Regions from separate parts of the Enterococcus sp. LJL128 genome, predicted to be linked through region 1. Evidence: predicted binding sites of a transcription regulator. Region 1 holds the regulator's gene; each other region holds the start of a gene.
What was found. Region 1 encodes CtsR, which represses protease genes until heat stress. Its sites were predicted from a motif close to TTGGTCAAAAAAGGTCAAANA; they were not measured.
Positions count from the first base shown of each region.

Region 1 (3,168 bases):
TATGTGTAGAGCGTGTTGGGAAAAATGAGCTTATTTCTATGTCACAGCTTTCTTTTGTATTATATTTTTTGTTCAGCCCGTTTAATTAACTGAGTAATTTCATTATGTGTGGGAACCAATACAGGGCCATGTCCGCAAAAAGTTTTGTAAATTGTATAATCTGCGTATAGACTTTTGACTGAATCAACAGCTGCCTGCTTATCTACAGTAGCAAAAGCTGGAAAAGGAAAACGCCAGCGCAAATCTCCGGAAATAGCAGCTCCGCCCCTAGTTTGAATTAAATCACCTACGTAGCTTGAAAGACTCCGTGTATCAATCAATGAAATTGATCCATTGGTATGGCCAGGCGTTTCATATACAACTAAGCTTCCTAAGACATCTTTGTGCTTCAGCAGCAGATCCGGTTCTATCGGTAGATGGATATTTCTCACGCCTGTTTTACTATCTGAAAATTCTTGTGCACCAATGCAGACTTTTGCTTTTGGAAAATAATTTTTTATTTTATTGATATCTCCAGTATGATCGGCATGTGCATGGGTCAGAATGATATACTTCAAAGGTTTGCCGGTATCCTCTACCGCTTTAATGATGGGTTCTGCCATCCCTTGTTTACTACAATCGATTAGTACACAGTAGTCTTTTTCTAAAATAATGTAGCAATTTATAGGAAATATCCGCGGCATCGTAATCAGCTGCAGTGATTCTTCAGTGGAATGATAAATTGTTTTCATATGTTTCCTCCTTGATTTCTTCAAATAATTTTTCAATAAAACTATCTAAAGAGTGATCAGTGCCGCTATTTTCCAAGTGCTGTTTCAACTGCTGAAAGTCATCCGTATAGGGGATTTGCTTTAACAGCTGTAGAATTGCCTGATAATGTCGCACGGCTCTCTCTAAATCGCTAATTTTTTTCTCTAGTAAAGTTTTACCCTGCTGGTTGCAGTCTTCAGAAAGCTCCTGGTCAAAGAGCAGCACGAAGGTGTTGATTTCCTTTAGAGAAAAGCGGGCATATTTCATTACAGCGATATATTTTAGCTTGAGCAGCTCTTCTTTTGAATAGATGCGGTAATTGTTGTCGCTGCGTTTAGGTGTAATCAGTTTTTCTTTTTCATAATACCGGATAGTGTCTTTTGAAAGGTTTGTCAGCTTAGCAATCTCGTTGATTGTCCATTCAGTGGTCATGTTGTTTTCCTCCTGATTTCATCATAACATTAGAGTAAACTCCAAGGTCAATACTGAAAATGTGAATTATTTGTTGAAAATCCTTTGATTTTTCAATAAAGTATAAGCTTTCTTCTTTATTTACTTGTACAAAAACGATATAATTATGGTCAGTATTAGTCAAGGGAGAAGGATAATGTCATGAACAATAAGAACACTTCTGATCTGATTGAAGCCTATTTGAAAAAGATACTAGAAGATAGCAGTAAGATTGAGATTCGACGTGCCGAGATGGCCAATTTATTCAATTGTGTCCCTTCCCAGATAAATTATGTAATTAATACTCGTTTTACCATTCAGCGGGGATATTCTGTTGAAAGTAAACGAGGTGGAGGCGGCTATATCCGAATTGCCAAGGTTCAGCTATCTGACAGTACACAGCTGCTTAAGCAGATGGAGCAATTCATTGGTGATCAGCTATCAGAGAAAGACGCATTGGTTTTTGTGCAGAAATTATATGAAGAAGAAGTAGTGACGAAGAAGGAAGGCAATTTGATGCTTGCTGCTTTGGGAAAAAATGTGCTGGGAAAATTTGGCGCACAGGAAGATTTTTTACGTGCTCAGTTAATGTATGCTTTTTTGGAGCGTCTGAGCTATGAGGAGGAATAGTTTATGGATGAGTTATTTACAGATAGCGCTAAAGCCGTTTTGGCTATTGCACAGGAAGAGGCAAAATATTTCAAGCATCAGTCGGTTGGCTCAGAACACTTGCTGCTGGCATTAGTAATTGAGCCGAAAGGTATTGCCGGCAAAACACTGCGCCAGTTGAATGTAGAAAAAAATGATATTCGCGAGGAAATTGAACACTTGATGGGGTACGGAATGGCAAAATCCTATCCAAAAGGGATTTATCTACCTTATTCACCTCGGGCGAAGCAAATTTTTGCTTACTCTGGAGAAGAAGCTAAACGCTTAGGTGCTCCGAATATTGGGACAGAGCATTTGCTGCTGGGGTTGTTGCGTGATGAAGATATATTAGCTTCACGAATTCTAGTAAATTTAGGTTTAAGCCTAATCAAGGTTCGGCAGCTGCTTATGAAAAAAATTGGTATTAATGACCCACAGATGGCGATGTCTGGCAACAAACGGAAAAATCAAAAGGGTGCTGCGCAAAAGGGCGGCGGTACACCTACACTAGATTCGCTTGCTAGAGATTTAACGAAATTGGCTCGAGAAAAGAACCTTGATCCAGTTGTTGGCCGTTCAGATGAAGTAAGAAGACTGATTCAGATTTTAAGTAGAAGAACTAAAAATAATCCTGTACTGGTTGGTGAACCAGGTGTAGGTAAAACAGCAATTGCTGAAGGTCTGGCACAGAAGATAGTTAATGGAGAGGTTCCTCAGGCTATGCAGGAAAAACGTCTGATGATGTTGGATATGGGTGCACTGGTAGCCGGGACTAAGTACCGTGGCGAGTTTGAAGATCGATTGAAAAAAGTCATCGACGAAATTTATCAAGACGGTCAGGTAATCCTGTTTATCGATGAGCTTCATACGTTAATTGGTGCCGGCGGTGCTGAAGGAGCAATTGATGCTTCCAATATTTTAAAGCCGGCATTGGCTCGAGGCGAACTACAGACGATTGGTGCAACAACCCTAGATGAATATCAAAAATATATCGAAAAAGATTCTGCTTTGGAAAGACGTTTTGCTCGTGTGCAGATTGATGAGCCAACACCGGAAGAAGCTATTGAGATTTTGAAGGGACTACGGTCCAGATATGAGGCTCATCATGGGGTTGAGATTACTGATGAAGCACTGCATGCAGCAGTACAGCTTTCTGTCCGCTACATCAATTCACGGCAATTGCCGGACAAAGCGATTGATTTGATGGATGAGTCAGCAGCTAAAGTTCGTTTGGATTTGGCGGATGAACCTTCAGAAATTAATCATTTGCGTACAGAGATTCAGGAACTGTCAGATGAAAAGGAAGAAGCTATTCTGGAA
Region 1 is NZ_JBXPBP010000028.1:1,388-4,555, reverse strand. Features, by position in the region: gene AC1Z3K_RS18415 (MBL fold metallo-hydrolase) at 60-731, opposite strand; gene AC1Z3K_RS18410 (MerR family transcriptional regulator) at 706-1,182, opposite strand; gene AC1Z3K_RS18405 (CtsR family transcriptional regulator) at 1,363-1,830, shown strand; gene AC1Z3K_RS18400 (ATP-dependent Clp protease ATP-binding subunit) at 1,834-3,168, shown strand, end outside.

Region 2 (3,168 bases), on a different contig from region 1:
TTATTATGAACACCTTCTAAATCTTTTGGTGTACCAATGTTGGCAGCTAACTCAAAATGTTTGCCGTCAGCAGTTTCTGTTTTTGCATTTTTCAGCTTTTCCCACTCGGCTTTCAGGTCAGCGTATGCTTTCCCTTTAGCTTCAAAGTCAGCCTTTTCTGCATCTGTAGGATCTAAAATCACATCTCCATCAATACCGTTAACAGCTAAAATGTCGCCGGCTTTAACTTTAGCAGTGATTTCCATTGTTCCCACGATTGCAGGGATTTCCAGTGAACGAGCCATAATCGCTGAATGCGATGTACGTCCGCCAATGTCGGTAACAAAGGCTTTTACATACGTTCTATCCAACTGAGCTGTATCACTTGGAGTTAAGTCATGAGCAACGACGATTACTTCTTCGTTGATCATTGAAGGGTTTGGTAAAGTTACCCCTAGTAAATGTGCTAAAACACGTTTTGCTACGTCGCGGATATCAGCAGCACGTTCCTGCATGTACGCATTATCGTCCATTGCTTCGAACATACCGATATACATATCAGTAACTTCTTTCAAACCGGCTTCAGCATTTACTTTGTTATCTTGAATATTTTGTTTGATCTGTCCGATCATTTCCGGATCAGCCAAAACCATTAAGTGTGCATCAAAAACCTGTGCTTCTTCTTCACCAAGACTTTGTGCTGCCTTTTCTCTGATAGCCTGAAGTTCTACTGTAGATTTTGCTAATGCATCATCTAAACGAGCTTCTTCAACTGCAGTATCTTCTACAGAAGTTTTGCTGAAAGAAAGGTCTGGTTGTACAAGAAGATAGGCTTTAGCAATTGCAACACCATCACTTGCGGCAATTCCCTTAAGCATCTCAGACATTATTCAGACAATCCTTCTTTTTTCATTGTTTCAACGATTGCAGCAATTGCGTCCGCTTCGTCAACACCGTCTACAGTGATAGTTACGTCAGAGCCTTGGCCTACACCAAGAGACATAACTCCCATGATTGACTTAAGGTTAACTGATTTACCTTTGTACTCTAAGTTAATATCAGAGTTAAATTTGCTTGCAGTTTGTACTAGTAATGTAGCTGGACGTGCGTGAATCCCTGTTTCTGCTACAACGTGAAAGTCTTTCTTTTCCATATGAATCGGTCTCCTTCGTAAGTAAAATATTTTTTTATGTTAGGGTTTTCTTAACAACACAAAAGCGCCTTTGGAACAACCCTTTCAATTTTTAAGATTACCATTTTTTTGATATTGTTACAACTGTTTTCAACGATTTTTTAAGGAATCACGTAAACCTTTTCAAACTATTTAACGAATCGGTAAATAATTTCTCCGTTCAGCCCAGCTTCCCCGATAATTTTAGTCCGATCAGGAAGAACTTTCCAGGCCTCTCTGAATAGATTGAAATCGTTTCTCTCAACGACTATTTCGCTGATTTCCCCCTCTTTCAGCTGCTGAATTCGTTCCTCAAACGGGTTTTCGAACATAGGAAATTTCCACCTCCCTTTTTGAAATCTCTATTATTTTAAATGAAAGCCGCTGATTTGTCTAAACTTGAGATTCTAGCAAGGTTTATTACTTATACATAACGAGTTGAAATACTTGATTCTTCAATAAAACATGCTATAATAATCTCAAAGGTCAATAAAGGTCAGTTGTTTTTTTGACCTTTTATTCGACTGATTTCTTTTAAAAGTGAAAGGACGTGTTTTAGTAGATGATTTGTCAAAACTGTAAGCAAAATGAAGCTACGATTCACTTATATGCAAATGTCAATGGTCAAAGGAAACAGCTGGACTATTGCCAAAGCTGCTATCAAAAATTAAAAGCACAAGCAAATAATACTTCCCCTACGATGTCTCAGGACCCGTTTGGCTTTGGAAGCTTAGATGATTTATACCGCTCTCTTTCTCAGCAAATGCAGCAGGGAGACCGCTTAGGTCAGCAGACGCCGCCAACACAATTTGGCGATGGCAACGGCTTTAACGGACAACCGCCGCGAGGAGGAGGACAAGCTTCCGGCTTACTAGGCGAGTATGGCATCAATATAACTGAAGCTGCCAGAAAAGGCGACATCGACCCCGTAGTCGGACGTGATGACGAAATCAAACGTGTAATTGAAATCCTAAACAGAAGAACCAAAAATAACCCTGTTTTGATTGGTGAGCCTGGTGTTGGTAAAACTGCAGTTGTAGAAGGACTAGCCCAAAAAATAATCGATGGCGATGTTCCTCAAAAGCTGCTTGAAAAAGAAGTGATTCGCTTAGATGTTGCTTCTCTTGTTCAAGGAACAGGTATCAGAGGTCAGTTTGAAGAAAGAATGCAAAAATTGATTGAGGAAATCAAACAAGCGGAAAATGTTATCCTGTTTATTGATGAAGTTCATGAATTAGTTGGTGCCGGAGCAGCTGGTGATGGAAATATGGATGCAGGAAATATCCTGAAGCCGGCACTTGCTAGAGGTGAGCTGCAGATGGTCGGAGCTACTACATTAACCGAATATCGGATTATTGAAAAAGATGCCGCATTAGAACGTAGAATGCAGCCAGTTCGTGTAGACGAGCCTTCAGTAGAGGAAACTATTGCAATTTTGCAAGGACTTCAAAAGCGCTATGAAGATTATCATCATGTGAAATACACTGATGAAGCGATTAAGGCTGCTGCTTATCTTTCCAACCGTTACATTCAAGATCGTTTTCTACCTGATAAAGCAATTGACTTGCTTGATGAGTCTGGTTCAAAAATGAACCTAACAATTCAGATTGCTGATCCAAAAACCATTGAGCGGAAATTAGCGGAAGCAGAACAGCAAAAACAACAAGCCTCTGCCGAAGAAGATTTTGAAAAAGCTGCTTACTACCGTGATCAGATTAACAAGCTGCAGGTTATGAAGGAAAAACAAGTCAGCGATGATGAAATGCCGGTTATCACAGAAAAAGTTATTGAAGCGATTGTTGAGCAGCGGACAGGAATTCCAGTCGGCGAGCTGAAAGAAAAAGAGCAAACACAGCTGAAAAATCTGTCTGATGATTTGAAAGCAAATGTAATCGGGCAAGATGCGGCTGTTGATAAAGTAGCGAAAGCGATTCGTAGAAATCGGGTAGGCTTAGGCAAAAAGAACCGTCCAATTGGCTCCTTCCTTTTTGTTGGACCAACTGGTGTGGGTAAAACTG
Region 2 is NZ_JBXPBP010000027.1:8,352-11,519, reverse strand. Features, by position in the region: gene ptsP (phosphoenolpyruvate--protein phosphotransferase) at 1-866, opposite strand, end outside; gene AC1Z3K_RS18350 (phosphocarrier protein HPr) at 866-1,132, opposite strand; gene AC1Z3K_RS18345 (hypothetical protein) at 1,300-1,482, opposite strand; gene AC1Z3K_RS18340 (ATP-dependent Clp protease ATP-binding subunit) at 1,713-3,168, shown strand, end outside.
Region 2: AC1Z3K_RS18340 (ATP-dependent Clp protease ATP-binding subunit) is a predicted target of CtsR. The motif match lies at 1,633-1,653, and genes of this name have one in related genera.

Region 3 (3,168 bases), on a different contig from region 1:
GCAGTCGGCTATTTTTTGTTTGATACCTTTGAAGTGCATACGAATACTATTCCAGCTGGCTGTGTTCAGGATTGGCATGCCCACAAAGAAATTGAAGAAATTATTGTAGTTAATAAAGGAAGTCTGTGTGTAGAATGGATTGATGACTTATTGCAGTGTCGTCAGGTAGCAGCGGGTGAACTGATTCGAATGAACAAAAGCATTCATCGGATATCAAATCCAGGAAAAACTATCGCTGAATGTACTATCTTCAGATTTGTTCCACCAAAAGAAAATCAAGCAGCAGTTATTAAAAATGATAAGCAGGTTTTTTCTGAGGCAGAAGCAGCAAGGCTGCTAAGAAGAAACAAGGATGAAAAATAAGGCGATTAAAAAAATAGAATTATCATGAACTAATCTTGGGTTGATTTGAAAAGAGTAATTGAATAAAAAACACAGCTAAATAGATGGAAAACAGAATAATAAATGGTGGGTAAGATATTCAATCGAATATCTTACCCACCATTTATTCGGAGCAAGCACAACTAAAGAGCTGAAAATTTATTTATATCCCAGACCTCATAAAACGAATATTTATTTCAGTTGATTTTTTTAACTCCAAATTTTTTAAATGATTGTTACTCTCTGTGTTCAATATAGGCAATTAACTCTTCTTTTGTAACTGATTCATCAAAAATATGCTGGTCAATAATGATGGTTGGCACAAACTGGATATTAGCAGCAACAGCTTCATCAATAACTGCCTGTGAAACTGCCCGATTATCCATTTCCTGCAGTCCCAGATTATTTTGAGCAAATTCCGCAACATGAGTCAGGGACATATCCCCCCATTTATCCTGCGTGGCATAAATTTGCCGTAAGTCTGTCAAACCTTTTAACGGAAGGTCGTAATTGATAAAGCGGTGCATCATATTTCCCCGCTGCAGGCTTTCCTTTTCTTTATCGAACAGTTTGATAATCCGCTGCAGTTTTCCATTGTTCACATAAGTCGTAAGCATATCGTCATATTCATTAAACCACTGTCTACAATAAGGGCAGCGGACATTCATAAACTCAATCATTTTCACTGGAGCGGAGTCTCTGCCGATGATTAAACCATTTTCTTCTGTAACTTTGGAGGCATCGATTTGAGAAATATCCATCATCAATAATCCTTTCTTCCTTTAATTTTCTTTCAACTATTAGTGTACTATTGTTTGTAAGTTAATTTCAAAGAAAAAAGCCTGAAATCTAATGATTTCAGACTTTTGAGATTCTGATTATTAATTCAGAGAACTGCTGTTTTCCATCACTTCATCAATCAGCCCATAATCTTTTGCCTGCTGTGCAGTCATAAAGTTATCGCGATCTGTATCTTTCTCAATCACTTCAATTGGTTGCCCCGTACGTTCAGCTAAGATTTTATTCAAGCGTTCACGTGTATCGAGAATGTGTTTAGCAGCAATTTCAATTTCAGTTGCCTGACCTTGTGCTCCTCCTAATGGCTGGTGAATCATGATTTCAGCATTCGGCAACGCAAAGCGTTTGCCTTTTTGACCGGCTGTCAGCAAGAAGCTGCCCATAGAAGCTGCCATCCCTAATACGATTGTCTGTACATCAGCTTTAACAAAGTTCATTGTATCAAAGATTGCTAATCCAGCAGAAACACTGCCGCCCGGAGAGTTGATGTATAGATAAATATCTTTTTCAGAATCCTGTGCATCAAGGAACAACAGCTGAGCGATAACGGAGTTAGCTACATTGTCGTCGATTGGTCCGCTCAACATAATGATTCTGTCTTTTAATAAGCGTGAGTAAATATCATAGGCTCTTTCGCCGCGAGATGATTGTTCTATGACTGTTGGTATTAAATTCATAAGTTATGTCCTCCTATATAAAAAGCTCATAAAAACATTCTAACATATCCCTGATTGGAATGCCTAAAAAAAGTATACTCTAATGGTCAATAAAGGTCAATTAAATTGCATTGAAATTATGCACCTGTTTTTACACAGAAAAATAGGAGAAGCTATATCAATTATTTTATATAAAGAGAAAAAATCTGATAAGTTGATTTCCAAGGGTTATGATAAACTATATGTAATGAAAAGAATTTTTAATTGGTTATTTTGTCATTTTTATTATGAGACTATTTAGGAGGAAAGTTAATGAGTGATAAAGAGGTTGGATTTGTATCAAGCAGAGAAGGCAAATCATTATCCAGAAAATTGCAGGGCGTGTAAATGGATAGAAAGAAGATTAACCAATGGGATGGCCTGCTGCTGGAAGAGCGAAATGTCGAAAACGCATTAGACGAAGCTATAGAAACACAGAGAAAAATGGACAAGCTTGAGGATAAATATAGTGAACTGTTCTACCGGGTGAATCATCTTGTCAGCCGTTTAGATCAGTTTATCGGCAACGATCAGGAAAAACAAATGACCGAGGAATTGCGATGGCAGGTTCAGCAAAAGAAAAAAGCTGTATTCTTTCATTTGGAGGAGGAAAAAGAAAAGTTTCTTAAAGAGACTAAGGAGCTGCAGGATCAGGAAGACTTAATTTATTATCAAAAGAAACGTCTTCTAATAGAAGAAAAGGTGTAGTTGATTAGAGTAGACAGGTTCATTGGATAAGGAGCAGCAGATGAAAAATTACATGAAGCGAGACAGTCGTTTTATGCAGCAGTACTACGCACTGTTTTCTGATGAGAATATAATGAGCAGTCATCAAGCCTATTACGCAGCACTAGCGGCTTTTGTCAAAAGAAATAATCGATATTTCAGAAAAGAGGTTTTGCAAAACTCGCGCTTGGATATGCTAATCGAGCTTGATCCGGCAGTCTATGTTAATCCAGAGACAACTCTCTCTTTGGAAACAGAGAAAAACATAGTAAGTCAACGTGAATAAAATAAAATCGGCGGGTTAGCGATGATCATCAGCAGTACGTTATGGGAGCTGGCGGCGGTTCCTACAGGCAATGACTGCCCAAAAATTAATCAATATACTATGTATTATGTTCTTGCGAAGCAGCCGAACGGGAAAATTCATTTTTGGGAAGAATGTGAGCAGTGCGGCTATCTGATGGACAGTTATGGAAATGAGTATGAGGGACTAGCTGGCATTATTTTTCCAGCAACGAGAGAATAAATTGCCGTCCACCTCTCTAAAAAAGGTATATTGTAGAAAGTA
Region 3 is NZ_JBXPBP010000007.1:89,235-92,402, reverse strand. Features, by position in the region: gene AC1Z3K_RS10440 (cupin domain-containing protein) at 1-363, shown strand, start outside; gene AC1Z3K_RS10435 (DsbA family protein) at 618-1,142, opposite strand; gene clpP (ATP-dependent Clp endopeptidase proteolytic subunit ClpP) at 1,263-1,856, opposite strand; gene AC1Z3K_RS10425 (DUF3958 family protein) at 2,223-2,582, shown strand; gene AC1Z3K_RS10420 (hypothetical protein) at 2,623-2,886, shown strand; gene AC1Z3K_RS10415 (hypothetical protein) at 2,908-3,126, shown strand.
Region 3: clpP (ATP-dependent Clp endopeptidase proteolytic subunit ClpP) is a predicted target of CtsR. The motif match lies at 1,939-1,959, and genes of this name have one in related genera.

Region 4 (3,168 bases), on a different contig from region 1:
TGAACTTCCATTACATCGATGTCACATATATCCCAACAGAATTGCTTTTGGCCAAGCAGAAGGAAGAGGAAGTCCGCAGACGGGTTAGTGCAATGACCATGCCGAAGGATATACGGAATGCGACGTTTGCAAAATTTGACCGGTCATCAAGCGGACGCTTTGAAGCCCTAAGCGAAGCAACAAAATTTATTGATGCCTATGTCAATAATCCTAAGGAATTTCATCGGGGATTGTATCTGCAAGGGACATTTGGTGTGGGAAAATCATATCTTTTGGGAGCTATTGCTAATGATTTAGCGAAAGATGGTTTTTTAACAACAATCATTCATTTTCCTACATTTACGGTAGAGATGAAGCAGGCAATCGCAAAGGATTTGGTGGGTGAAAAACTGAACGCAGTTAAGAAAGCCCCAATTCTGATGATTGATGATATCGGTGCAGAATCGATGACCAGCTGGATTAGAGATGATGTTCTAAGTGTAATACTTCAATACCGTATGCAGGAACAGCTAGTTACCTTCTTTTCTTCAAACCTTGACATGAAAGGGCTGGAAAGCCATCTTACAATTTCTCAAAGAGGTGAGCAAGAACCGCTGAAGGCGAAGCGGCTGATGGAGCGGATACGTTATTTGGCAAAAGAAATTACGCTGAGCGGACAAGACCGAAGAAACGGTTAACTCAGCTGACAGAACAAACGGCAGACTGTATAAACTCATTTATTTTCTCAAAATTTTACCAATGAGGATGTATAGTCTGTTTGCTTACTTTCAAATAACATGTATGAGTATGTATGGAGGAATTTTTGGATGAAAAAAATAAAATTGATTGCATGTATAGTGGGTACCGTATTACTTTTAGCTGCGTGTGGTACTGGCAGTGATAAATCAAAAGAAAGCAGTGAGGCTAACATGTCTGATCACTCAACAAATGATAAGACTGCAGAGCAATCTGATGAAACAAGCGCATCATCAAATATACAAGGAACACAATCTGTTTTTACAGGAGTGCTGACCACGGGTGCTGCTGAAACAGACGGTACTGTCCGTATTACCTTAACATCTGTTGAAGCAGTAGAAGACCCTGAAACGATTTTACCAATGATGGAATCAGATGGCGTTATTTTAAATGCTGGAGAAAATCAGCTGGCAGAAGGACTGACTTTGAATGAACTGCAGGAAGGGGATAAAATCCGTTTCACCTTAACAGGACTGCCAATTATGACTATGTCGATTCCACCGCAAATTCCGGGGAACTCGATTAAACAAATCGAAAAAGTATAGTGCATGTTTGGAACGAGCTCTTACAGCTTGAGAAACTAGCAGATGCTAAGATGCCTTTCAGGGGATTTAGGTAATAAGAAAAATGCTTTTCAAATAACAGGAAATACAAATGCTTTTCATTCGAGGCTGTTAGATTTCTGTTTCAACCTTCATTGGAATATTTTTTGAAATAAAGAATGGATGAAATACACCTCCTAAGTTAGACCAGAAAATCTAACTTAGGGGGTTTTTAGTGTCTAAATGGGGGCGGCTGATTAACTTGGGTTATTGTAGTATGTAGTTCGTTCTAAGGTCTGATTTTTTTATGTAAAAACTCTGGTAAGATTCTAGTGGAAGTGACTAACTAAAGAGTATGAAAAAAAGTCAGTAAAAAGCACTGTTTTTAGTTTGACCTTTACTGACCAATTAGCTATAATTTAACTATAAGCATTCGTTATCTTTGTCTTTTAGTTATGGGAGATTCATAATAGAAGCGAGGATATATAAATAGATTATTACTGTTATAGGAGGAAAGAATTAATGAAAATAGAAAAAATGACTACGACATTGCAAGAAGCCGTTGCTGAAGCTCAACAAATTGCGGTAACACGTCGTCACCAGGAAATAGATATTGCTCACTTATGGAAAATCTTATTGCAGCCAAACCATTTTGGACGTAACTTTTATACAGATGCAGGACTGGATGTTGCTGGATTTGAGCATGAAGTTGATCGAGCTTTGGATGAGTATCCAGTTGTTCAAGGCGGTAATGTCCAGTATGGGCAAACAATGAGCCAAAATTTATTCAGTCTTTTAAATGAAGCAGATCAACTGCGGATTAGCTTTCAAGATGAGTTTTTATCAACTGAAATTGTGGTGCTTGCATTGATGAAGCTAAAAAATTATCGGTTGACTAAATACTTGGTAAGTCAAGGAATTACAGAAAAGGAATTGAGAAAAAATATCGAAGATATGCGGGGTGGAGATCGAGTGACCTCTCAAAGTCAGGAAGAACAATACAAAGCGCTGGAAAAATATGGGGTTGATTTAGTTCAACAGGTGAAAAGCGGAAAGCAGGACCCTATCATCGGACGAGATGAAGAAATTCGGGACGTTATTCGAATTCTTTCGAGAAAAACAAAAAATAATCCAGTGTTAATCGGTGAACCGGGTGTTGGTAAGACAGCGATTATCGAAGGATTAGCTCAGCGGATTGTACGCAAGGATGTACCGGAAAATCTAAAGGATAAAACAATTTTTTCTTTAGATATGGGTGCCTTAATTGCTGGGGCAAAATTCCGTGGAGAATTTGAAGAACGGCTAAAGGCAGTGCTAAAAGAAGTCAATAAAAGCGATGGTCGAATTATCCTTTTCATTGATGAAATTCATAATATAGTAGGTGCTGGTAAAACAGAAGGCAGCATGGACGCCGGCAATCTGTTGAAACCAATGCTAGCTCGGGGTGAGCTACATCTGATTGGTGCAACCACACTAGATGAATACCGTCAGTACATGGAAAAGGATAAAGCATTGGAACGTCGTTTCCAGAAAGTATTGGTAAAAGAACCTACTGTTGAAGACACTATCAGTATTCTACGGGGGCTGAAGGAACGATTTGAAATCCACCATAGCGTAAATATTCATGATAACGCACTTGTTGCAGCTGCAACTTTGTCTGACCGCTATATCACTGACCGTTTTCTGCCGGACAAAGCCATTGATTTAGTTGATGAAGCGAGTGCGACGATTCGCGTTGAAATGAACTCAATGCCTACCGAACTGGATCAGGTAACACGCCGTCTGATGCAGCTGGAAATTGAAGAGGCAGCTTTAAAGAAGGAATCAGATGATGCCAGCAGAAAGCGTCTAACACATCTTCAAGAAGAACTGGCTGAACTGAGAGAAGAAG
Region 4 is NZ_JBXPBP010000003.1:80,442-83,609, forward strand. Features, by position in the region: gene dnaI (primosomal protein DnaI) at 1-677, shown strand, start outside; gene AC1Z3K_RS05605 (hypothetical protein) at 807-1,280, shown strand; gene clpB (ATP-dependent chaperone ClpB) at 1,800-3,168, shown strand, end outside.
Region 4: clpB (ATP-dependent chaperone ClpB) is a predicted target of CtsR. The motif match lies at 1,665-1,685, and genes of this name have one in related genera.